Regions from separate parts of the Bradyrhizobium sp. CAR08 genome, predicted to be linked through region 2. Evidence: predicted binding sites of a transcription regulator. Region 2 holds the regulator's gene; the other holds the start of a gene.
The links. Region 2 encodes PhoB, which activates phosphate uptake and scavenging genes when phosphate is short. Its sites were predicted from a motif close to TGTCATNNANCTGTCAT; they were not measured.
Positions count from the first base shown of each region.

Region 1 (4,776 bases), on a different contig from region 2:
AGGTGCACTATCTCGGTCATCACGACGCGGCGTCGCCGGACGGACTTGTGTTTGCGCGGCAATGCTCGGGGGCAGGGTCCACGTTCTCGTTCGACATCGTCGGGGGCAAGGCCGCCGCCATGAAATTCCTCAACGCGCTGCAAATCCTCAAGCTGGCGGTGAGCCTTGGTGGAACGGAGTCGCTTGCGAGCCTGCCTGCCACCATGACCCACTCCGGCGTCCCCGCTGACATCCGCCGGAAGATCGGCGTGCTCGATTCCACGATCCGGCTGTCGATCGGCATCGAGCACCCGTCGGATTTGATCGCCGACCTCGCGCAGGCGCTGAACGCAGCCGAACCTGAGGTGTGACGCCTGCGCCAGCGCTACGCGGAATCGAAAAGGGCGGTTGCGCAAGCAGCCGCCCCTTTTGTTGGATCGCTCGAAAGCTTACTTCGTCACCTGACCGCGGATCTCGCCGCCCGGATTGGCCGCGGTGTGGATGTTGACGTAGAGTTTGCCGCCGAGCAGATCGGCGGCCTGCGCGTCGGTCAACGTCGCCGAGCCCTCGGCCGGGCTGGTCGCAGCGCCTGGGATCGGGATCGCAACGCCGGCGTTCTTGCCGGGCTCGGCAGGTCCGTGGAAATGCGCGGCGGTGGCGGGCCCGGACAGGCCGGAATAGGTGACCTTCCAGGACAGCTTCTTGCTGGCGGCGTCGTAATCCAGATCGGCCGTTCCGGTGCCGCTGCTGGTCGTTGCGGGGACCTCGGACTTGGCGTCGAGCGTTGCTTTCAGCTTTTCCGCGCTGGCCGAACCCGCAAAAGCAACGGCGCCAAGCACTGACATGGCGATGACGATCTTGTTCATGATTTTTCTCCCTGCTGAACCCGTTTGGGCTGCCAAACTTCCAACAGCCGGCATTGCAGTTTATTCCCGTTTCAGGCCGCGGTGGGCTAAATTCTTCGTGGCTGGAGCCGCGAGGACATCGGTCATAAGCTTCGCCGCGATGACGAAAGGACCGCATGTTGCGACGAACAATCTCCGTGGCGCTGCTCGCCGCACTCGCCACAGCCGGCGTCTATTGGTGGCTCAGCGCGCCGGTGGGGGCGGCCGTCGGCACCGCGCCTGCCCGCGTCCCTGATCTTGCCAATGGCCAGGTGATGTTCAACGCCGGCGGCTGCGCCTCATGCCATGCCGTCCCCGACCAGCCCGATCGTCTCAGGCTCGGCGGCGGCGTCGCGATCAAGTCGCCGTTCGGAACGTTCTACGCGCCGAACATCTCGTCCGATCCGACCGATGGCATCGGCAAATGGAACGATGCCGAATTCGTCAATGCGGTGATGCACGGGGTCTCGCCGGACGGAGGGCATTATTTTCCGGCCTTTCCCTATACGTCCTATCAGCACGCCAGGCGCGAGGACGTGATCGATCTCTTTGCGTACCTGAAAACGCTGCCGGCCGTCGCAGGCAAGGTGCGCGACCACGATGTGCGCTTTCCGTTCAACATCCGGCGTAACGTCGGCATTTGGAAATTCTTATTTCTGGACGACAAGCCCTTCGTCCCCGACAGCGCGAAGTCACCGCAGTGGAATCGCGGCGCTTATCTCGTCAACAGTTTTGGCCATTGCGCGGAATGCCACAGCCCGCGCAACGCGCTTGGCGGCATCATGGCCGGACAACGCTTCGCCGGCGGCCCCAATCCGGAAGGCGAGGGATGGGTGCCCAACATCACCCAGAAGGGCCTCGGCGAGTGGAGCGCGAAGGATATTGCCTATTTCCTGAAGACCGGCGAATTGCCCGACGGCGACAGCGTCGGCGGCGCGATGACGCGGGTGATCAAGAACACCTCGCAACTGCCGGACGACGATCTCGCGGCGATGGCGGACTATCTCAAATCGCTGCCGCCGGTGGACGGTCCGCCGCGTCCCAAGCGCAAGGAGGGCGGCGCCTGATCGGGCCCGCTCTTTTCCGGACGGTCAACTCGCGCCAAACGCCTTGAAGGTGATGATGGTGAGGGTGTCCTGGATGCCGGGCAGCACCTGCACCTTCTCGTTGACGAAGTGGCCGATATCGGTGTCGTTGTCGACGTAGAACTTCACCAGCAGGTCGTATTGCCCGGCCGTGGAATAGATCTCGGAGGCGATCTCGGCTTCGGCAAGCGCATTGGCGACCACATAGGATTGGCCGAGCTTGCATTTGATCTGGACGAAAAAGGGAACCATCGCGGTCACTCCGAAAGCATATCTGACGGCTAATAGGCCAAACCCGGCCGGATTTAGCAAGCGAACTTGCTGGGCTGGGAGAGGCGCGCTAGGACGGGCCATGGCTTCGAAAACGCTGAAGATCGCCCCATGACGACACCCGTAGCGCTGACCATTGCCGGCTCCGATTCGAGCGGCGGCGCCGGCATCCAGGCCGACCTGAAGACCTTCGCCGCGCTCCGCGTTTTTGGCGCTTCGGCCATCACGGCGCTGACGGCGCAGAACACGCGCGGCGTCACCGGCATTCACGCGGTGCCCGCCGAATTCGTCACCGCGCAGATCGACGCGGTGTTTTCCGATCTCGAGGTCGGCGCGGTCAAGATCGGCATGGTGGCGCAAGCCGCCAGCATCGATGCGATCGCGGCCGCGCTGTCGCGCTGGGCGCCCGGGCATATCGTGCTCGATCCCGTGATGGTGGCGACGTCGGGCGATCGCCTGCTCGCGTCCGATGCCGTCGATGCCCTGCGCATCAAGCTGATGCCGCTGGCCTCGGTGATCACACCCAATCTGCCCGAGGCCGCGGCTCTGCTCGACGAGCCGGTCGCGGCCAGCGAGGCCGAGATCGAAAGCCAGGGGCGCCGGCTGCTGGCGCTCGGCTGTCGTGCGGTCCTGATCAAGGGCGGCCACGGCGAGGGCGCCGAGAGTATCGATTATCTCGTCGATGCCAGCACCACGATCGCGCTCGCCGCGCCGCGCGTTGCCACAAGCAACACCCATGGCACCGGCTGCTCGCTGTCCTCGGCGGTCGCCGCAGGGCTCGCCAGGGGCGAGGATCTCGAGCGCGCCGTGCGCAACGCCAAGGCCTGGATCAGCGCGGCGATCGCAGCCGCCGATCGCTTCAGCGTCGGCCACGGCCACGGCCCGATCCATCATTTCCACAAATTTTACTGAACGCCGCTCGCGAGCGCGCCACCGCTAGTCCGTCCCGCCATGCAGCTCCGGGTTCTTGCGGAGGGCGCTGCGACGCCATGTCGCCTGATTGTCGCATGCGACTGATATTCGCGGGGTGGGCGAGGCAAGCGCGATTCGTATCTGAGGGTGCCTCAAAGGTTCGATTGGTCATCCCCCTGTCACGGGACATTGTTACAGGCTGGCGCATGGGAAGTTACGATGTGAGTGACGAGAGCCCGGAGCGGCGCTTTCGCACGTTGTTCATCTCCGACGTTCATCTCGGAGCCCGCGGTTCTCAAGCCGATCTTCTGCTCGATTTCCTGCGTTTCCATGATGCCGACACGATCTATCTCGTCGGCGATATCGTCGACGGCTGGGCGCTGAAATCGAGCTGGCATTGGCCGCAATCGCATAACGACCTCGTCCAGAAGCTTTTGCGCAAGGCGCGCAAGGGCGCCAAGGTCATCTACATCCCCGGCAATCACGATGAGTTCCTGCGCAACTATTACGGCACGCATTTCGGCGGCATCGACGTGGTCGAGAACACCGTCCACATCGGCGCGGACGGCAGGCGTTATCTCGTCATCCACGGTGACATCTTCGACCTCGTGGTGCAGAACGCACGCTGGCTCGCCCATCTCGGCGACAAGGCCTACGATTTCGCGATTCAGCTCAATCGCTTCGTCAACTTCTTCCGGCGCATGTTCAAGGTGCCCTATTGGTCGCTGTCGCAATGGGCCAAGCAGAAGGTCAAGAACGCCGTCAACTATATCGGCGCATTCGAGCAGGCACTCGCTGCCGAGGCACGGCGCCACGACGCCGACGGCGTGATCTGCGGTCACATCCATTACGCGGTGATCCGCGACGAGGGCGGAATCCGCTACATGAATTGCGGCGACTGGGTCGAGAGCTGTACGGCGCTGGTCGAGCACGACGACGGCCATTTCGAGATCATCACCTGGGCGGACCAGGCCGAGAAGCCGGCACAGGTCCCGCAGGTCGCAGCCAGAGCTGCATGACAAAGGCAGCCTGATGCGCATCCTGGTCGCGACCGACGCCTGGCACCCGCAAGTCAACGGTGTGGTTCGGACGCTGACCAAGCTTGCCGACGCCGCCAAAAGTCTCGACGTCGAATTCTCGTTCCTGACGCCGCAATCGTTCCGCACCTTTGCGATGCCGAGCTATCGGGACGTGCGGGTGGCCATGCCGCGCCCGGGCAGAATCGCGAAGCTGATCGAAGAGGCGCGCCCGGACAGCATCCACATCGCGACGGAGGGGCCGATCGGCCTGATGGTCCGCCGCTATTGCCGGCAGCGCAAGCTGCCCTTCACGACCAGCTTCCACACCCGCTTTCCCGAATATGTCCGCGCCCGCGTGCCGGTGCCGGGCTCGCTGATCTGGCGGGCGCTGCGCCGATTCCATAGCCCCAGCCGCGCCGTGATGGCGGCGACGCCGGCGCTCGCCAGTGAGCTGACCGAGCGCGGCTTCGACAATGTCGTGCTGTGGCCGCGCGGCGTCGACCCCCGTCTGTTCCATCCCCGCGCGATCGATCTCTGCCTGCCGGCGCCGGTGTTCCTCTCGGTCGGTCGGGTCGCGGTGGAGAAGAATCTCGAGGCGTTCCTCGACCTCGAGCTGCCCGGCACCAA
Region 1 is NZ_JBIXJX010000025.1:84,812-89,587, reverse strand. It holds gene ACIPUD_RS34930 (cystathionine gamma-synthase family protein) at 1-350, shown strand, start outside; gene ACIPUD_RS34925 (CHRD domain-containing protein) at 429-845, opposite strand; gene ACIPUD_RS34920 (c-type cytochrome) at 1,001-1,930, shown strand; gene ACIPUD_RS34915 (Lrp/AsnC ligand binding domain-containing protein) at 1,955-2,200, opposite strand; gene thiD (bifunctional hydroxymethylpyrimidine kinase/phosphomethylpyrimidine kinase) at 2,330-3,130, shown strand; gene ACIPUD_RS34905 (UDP-2,3-diacylglucosamine diphosphatase) at 3,337-4,149, shown strand; gene ACIPUD_RS34900 (glycosyltransferase family 4 protein) at 4,163-4,776, shown strand, end outside.
Region 1: ACIPUD_RS34905 (UDP-2,3-diacylglucosamine diphosphatase) is a predicted target of PhoB. The motif match lies at 3,297-3,313, and genes of this name have one in related genera.

Region 2 (4,776 bases):
TCACCCTGACCGTTCTTGCCCTTAATATTTTCGCGCGCATCCTTGGCGCCGAGAGGACCGCAAAATGAGTGATCTTTCCGTGTCGATGAGCGCGTCCGGTGGACTGCCGCACGCGGCGGTGCTGCCCGAGGCGCCCCCGAAGGTGACCGTGCGTAACCTGAACTTCTATTACGGCGAGCACCATGCGCTGAAGAACATCAACCTGACGCTCGGCGCCAACCGCGTTACGGCGTTCATCGGACCGTCGGGCTGCGGCAAGTCGACCCTGCTGCGCATCTTCAACCGGATGTACGACCTCTATCCCGGCCAGCGCGCCACCGGTCAGCTGATGCTCGATCAGACCAACATCCTCGACCCCAGGCTGGACCTCAATTTGCTGCGCGCCCGCGTCGGCATGGTGTTCCAGAAGCCGACGCCGTTCCCGATGACGATCTACGAGAACATCGCGTTCGGCATCCGTCTCTATGAGAAGATCTCGAAGTCCGAGATGGACGGCCGCGTCGAGAAGGCGCTGCGCGGCGGCGCGCTGTGGAACGAGGTCAAGGACAAGCTCAACGCCTCCGGCCTGTCGCTCTCCGGCGGCCAGCAGCAGCGCCTCTGCATCGCCCGCACCGTCGCGGTGCGGCCCGAGGTGATCCTGTTCGACGAACCCTGTTCGGCGCTCGACCCGATCTCGACCGCCAAGGTCGAGGAGCTGATCCAGGAGCTGTCCGAGGATTACACGATCGCTATCGTCACCCACAACATGCAACAGGCGGCGCGCGTCTCCGACAAGACCGCCTTCATGTATCTCGGCGAGCTGATAGAGTTCGACGACACCAGCAAGATCTTCACGTCGCCGTCAGATCGGCGCACGCAGGATTACATCACCGGCCGGTTCGGCTAGGAGACGCGACATGGGTTCTGAACATACCGCAAAGGCTTTCGACACCGACCTCCAGGAACTCACTCGCCTGGTCGCCGAGATGGGCGGCATCGCCGAGCGCATGATCGTCGAGTCCGTCGACGCGCTGATCCGCCGCGACGTCCCGCTCGGCCAGCGCGTCGTCGCCATCGACACCGAGCTCGACGCGCTGCAGAAGCGCATCGAGGAGCGTGCGGTGCTCACCATCGCCCGCCGCCAGCCGATGGCGGTCGATCTGCGCGAGATCGTCGGCGCCATGCGCGTCGCGACCGATCTCGAGCGCATCGGCGACCTCGCCAAGAACATGGGCAAGCGCGTCGCGGCGCTGGAGACGGACTTCCATCCGCTCAAGCTGTTCCGCGGCCTCGAGCACATGACCGACCTCGTGCAGCAGCAGGTCAAGTCGGTGCTGGACGCCTATGCCGCGCATGATCTGCCGGCGGCGATGGCGGTCTGGAAGGGCGACGAGGAGGTCGACGCCATCTGCACCTCGCTGTTCCGCGAGCTCCTCACCTACATGATGGAGGATCCGCGCAACATCTCGTTCTGCATCCATCTGATGTTCTGCGCCAAGAACATCGAGCGGATCGGCGACCACGCCACCAACATCGCCGAGACCGTGTTCTACATGATCGAGGGCCAGGCCATCACCGACAAGCGGCCGAAGGGCGACATGACGACCTTCGCCAACACGGTACCGAACACCTGAAGACTTAGGGAGCGACGACCCGATGGGCGCACGCATTATGGTGGTTGAGGACGAGGAAGCCCTGACCGAGCTTCTCCGCTACAACCTCGAAGGCGACGGCTATGACGTCGAGACGGTGATGCGCGGCGACGACGCCGACACCCGCCTCAAGGAGCACATCCCCGATCTGATCGTGCTCGACTGGATGCTGCCGGGCCTGTCAGGCATCGAATTGTGCCGGCGGCTTCGCACCCGTCCCGAGACCAAGCAGCTCCCGATCATCATGCTCACCGCGCGCGGCGAGGAGAGCGAGCGGGTGCGGGGTCTTGCGACCGGCGCCGACGATTACATCGTCAAGCCGTTCTCGGTGCCGGAGCTGCTGGCGCGCGTGAAAGGCCTGCTGCGGCGCGCAAGCCCGGAGCGGCTCGCGACGGTGCTTGCTTTTGGCGACATCGAGCTCGACCGCGACAAGCGCCGCGTGGCGCGCTCGGGCCGGCCGATCGATCTCGGTCCGACCGAATATCGCCTGCTGGAGTTCTTCCTGGAGCATCCGGGGCGCGTGTTCTCGCGCGAGCAACTGCTCGACAGCGTCTGGGGTCGCGACATCTATATCGACGAGCGCACCGTCGACGTGCATATCGGCCGCCTGCGCAAGCTGCTCAATCTCGGCCGCGAGCAGGACCCGATCCGCACCGTCCGCGGCGCCGGCTACGCGCTGGATGATCGGTTTGCCAAGGCGGAGCAGGTGTAGGGTTGCAGGCTTGTTTGTTGGCGAGTTGTCCCTGCATTCTCAGCCGTCGTCCCGGACAAGCGAGCGAAGCGAGCGCTGATCCGGGCCCATAACCACCGAACGTGGTTTGGCGAAGACTCGGAGTGACCCCTTCCGCACGATTATTGCGTGCTCGGAGTATGGGTCCCGGCCCCCCGTGCGCAATTGCGCACTAGGCCGGGACGACGCTGAAATTGTTGAATCGTCTTCGCGCGACGACTTGCCGTGATTACCGCGGACCCGGCTTCACCGGTGCGCGGCGCCGATCCGACGCCGGCTGGTACGCAACGCGCGAGTGCTGGGCGCAATAGGGCAGTCCGGACAGCGCCCTTCCACCGCAGAAGAAGAAGTCCGGGCTCGAGGGATCGCCGACCGGCCAGTGGCAGGTCGCCTCGTTCAATTCCAGCAGCGACAGCCGCTGGCTCATCGGCACCACGTTGTCATAGGTGACCGGATCCGGCTCAGCCTCCACCTCGAAGGCCTGCGCCAGCGCGGTGTTGCCGCGCGAGATCGGGCGGCTCACCCGCATCATGTGCTGCGCGGGGCGCGCCTTGCGCGGCCGCGGCGCTGCCGATGATGGGCTCTTGGCGCGGCCCGAAAGGCCGAGCCTGTGCACTTTGCCGATCACGGCATTGCGGGTCACATTGCCGAGCTCCGCCGCGATCTGGCTGGCCGAAAGTCCGGCCTCCCAGAGCTTTTTCAGCTGCTCGACGCGATCATCGGACCAGGTCAAAACCGTCATTGCACCCTTTCCCTCGCTGCGCGCCAGCCATCCTGGGGCCTCGCAGCGAATGCCTAAGCCTTCAAAAACCCGTGCCGCCAGAATCCCTTAAGGCTCGCCGGGCGCGTCTTGAACGCCCGAACGTTTACGCCGGTACATAAGGACTTAAAGATCAGAACCACTGCACGAGATGTCGTATCTGACAATCCAAACGCTACAATATGGCGTGACTCCCGCGCAAGAGTCCGCCGACTCGCTTCCACATGTTCCGTGGCCAAATCCCGCAAAATCGGCACCGCAAGACTACGGATTCAGCGTTTCGCGAGGCTTTCCGGGCGGCATTGACACCCGTTTCACCAGGCCTAAGATAGTCGCACGTGCCGCCCTCAAGAGGCGGCACGTTTCGTTTTCCGGGCCGGTCGATGGTGCGTTGCGCAATGCACGCTCACTCCGTCCGCAACATTCAAGTGACCATCATGACTAACAGCGCAGCGCCGCATTTGCTCCCCGTTTTCGCCAGGTCCGACCTTGGTTTCGAGCGTGGCGAAGGCTGCTGGCTGATCGCGACCAATGGCGAGCGCTATCTCGATTTCACCTCCGGGGTGGCGGTGAATGCGCTCGGCCATGCCCATCCGGCGCTGGTCGCGGCGTTGCAGGAGCAGGCCACCAAGCTCTGGCACATGTCGAATCTGTTCCAGAGCCCGGACGGCGAAAAGCTCGCCGCGCGCCTGTGCAATGAAAGTTTCGCGGATTTCGTGTTCTTCTGCAATTCCGGCGCCGAAGCGCTGGAATGCGTGATCAAGGTCGTGCGCCGTTATCACGCCGCAAAGGGTCATCCCGACCGCTATCGCATGATCACCTTCGAAGGCGCCTTCCATGGCCGCACGCTGGCGACGCTGGCCGCAACGGGATCGGCAAAATATCTCGAAGGTTTCGGCCCTCCGATGGAGGGCTTCGACCAGGTTGCGCATGGCGATCTCGATGCCGTGAAAAAGGCAATCGGTCCGCAGACCGCCGGCATCCTGATCGAGCCGATCCAGGGCGAGGGCGGTGTGCGTTCGGCAACGCCCGCCTTCCTGAGGGCGTTGCGCCAGCTCTGCGACGAGAAGGGTCTGTTGCTCGCCTTCGACGAGGTGCAGACCGGCATGGGCCGCACCGGCGATCTGTTCGCGTACCGCCGCCTTGGCGTCGAACCCGACGTGATGTCGCTGGCCAAGGCGCTCGGCGGCGGCTTCCCGATCGGCGCCTGCCTTGCGACCGCGGAAGCGGCGTCCGGCATGACGCCGGGCTCGCACGGCTCGACCTTCGGGGGCAATCCGCTCGCGATCGCGGCTGCGAACGCCGTGCTCGACGTCATGCTCAAGCCCGGCTTCTTCGACCACGTGCAGAGGATGTCGCTGCTGCTCAAGCAGAAGCTCGCCTCCGTGATCGACCGACACGGCGATGTCGTCAGCGAAGTGCGCGGCGAGGGCCTCCTGATCGGCATCAAGGCCGTGGTGCCCTCCGGCGATCTCGTTGCAGCCTTGCGCGACCAAAAGCTGCTCACCGTCGGTGCCGGCGACAATGTCGTGCGTTTCCTGCCGCCTTTGATCGTCACCGAAGCCGAGATCGAGGACAGCGTCGGGCGGCTCGAGCGCGCCTGCACCGCGTTGTCCGGCAACAAGCGGGCGGCAAGCTGATGAGCAAGTCGCCCG
Region 2 is NZ_JBIXJX010000010.1:228,865-233,640, reverse strand. It holds gene pstA (phosphate ABC transporter permease PstA) at 1-68, shown strand, start outside; gene pstB (phosphate ABC transporter ATP-binding protein PstB) at 65-886, shown strand; gene phoU (phosphate signaling complex protein PhoU) at 897-1,613, shown strand; gene phoB (phosphate regulon transcriptional regulator PhoB) at 1,636-2,343, shown strand; gene ACIPUD_RS22300 (GcrA family cell cycle regulator) at 2,591-3,103, opposite strand; gene ACIPUD_RS22295 (aspartate aminotransferase family protein) at 3,559-4,761, shown strand; gene argF (ornithine carbamoyltransferase) at 4,761-4,776, shown strand, end outside.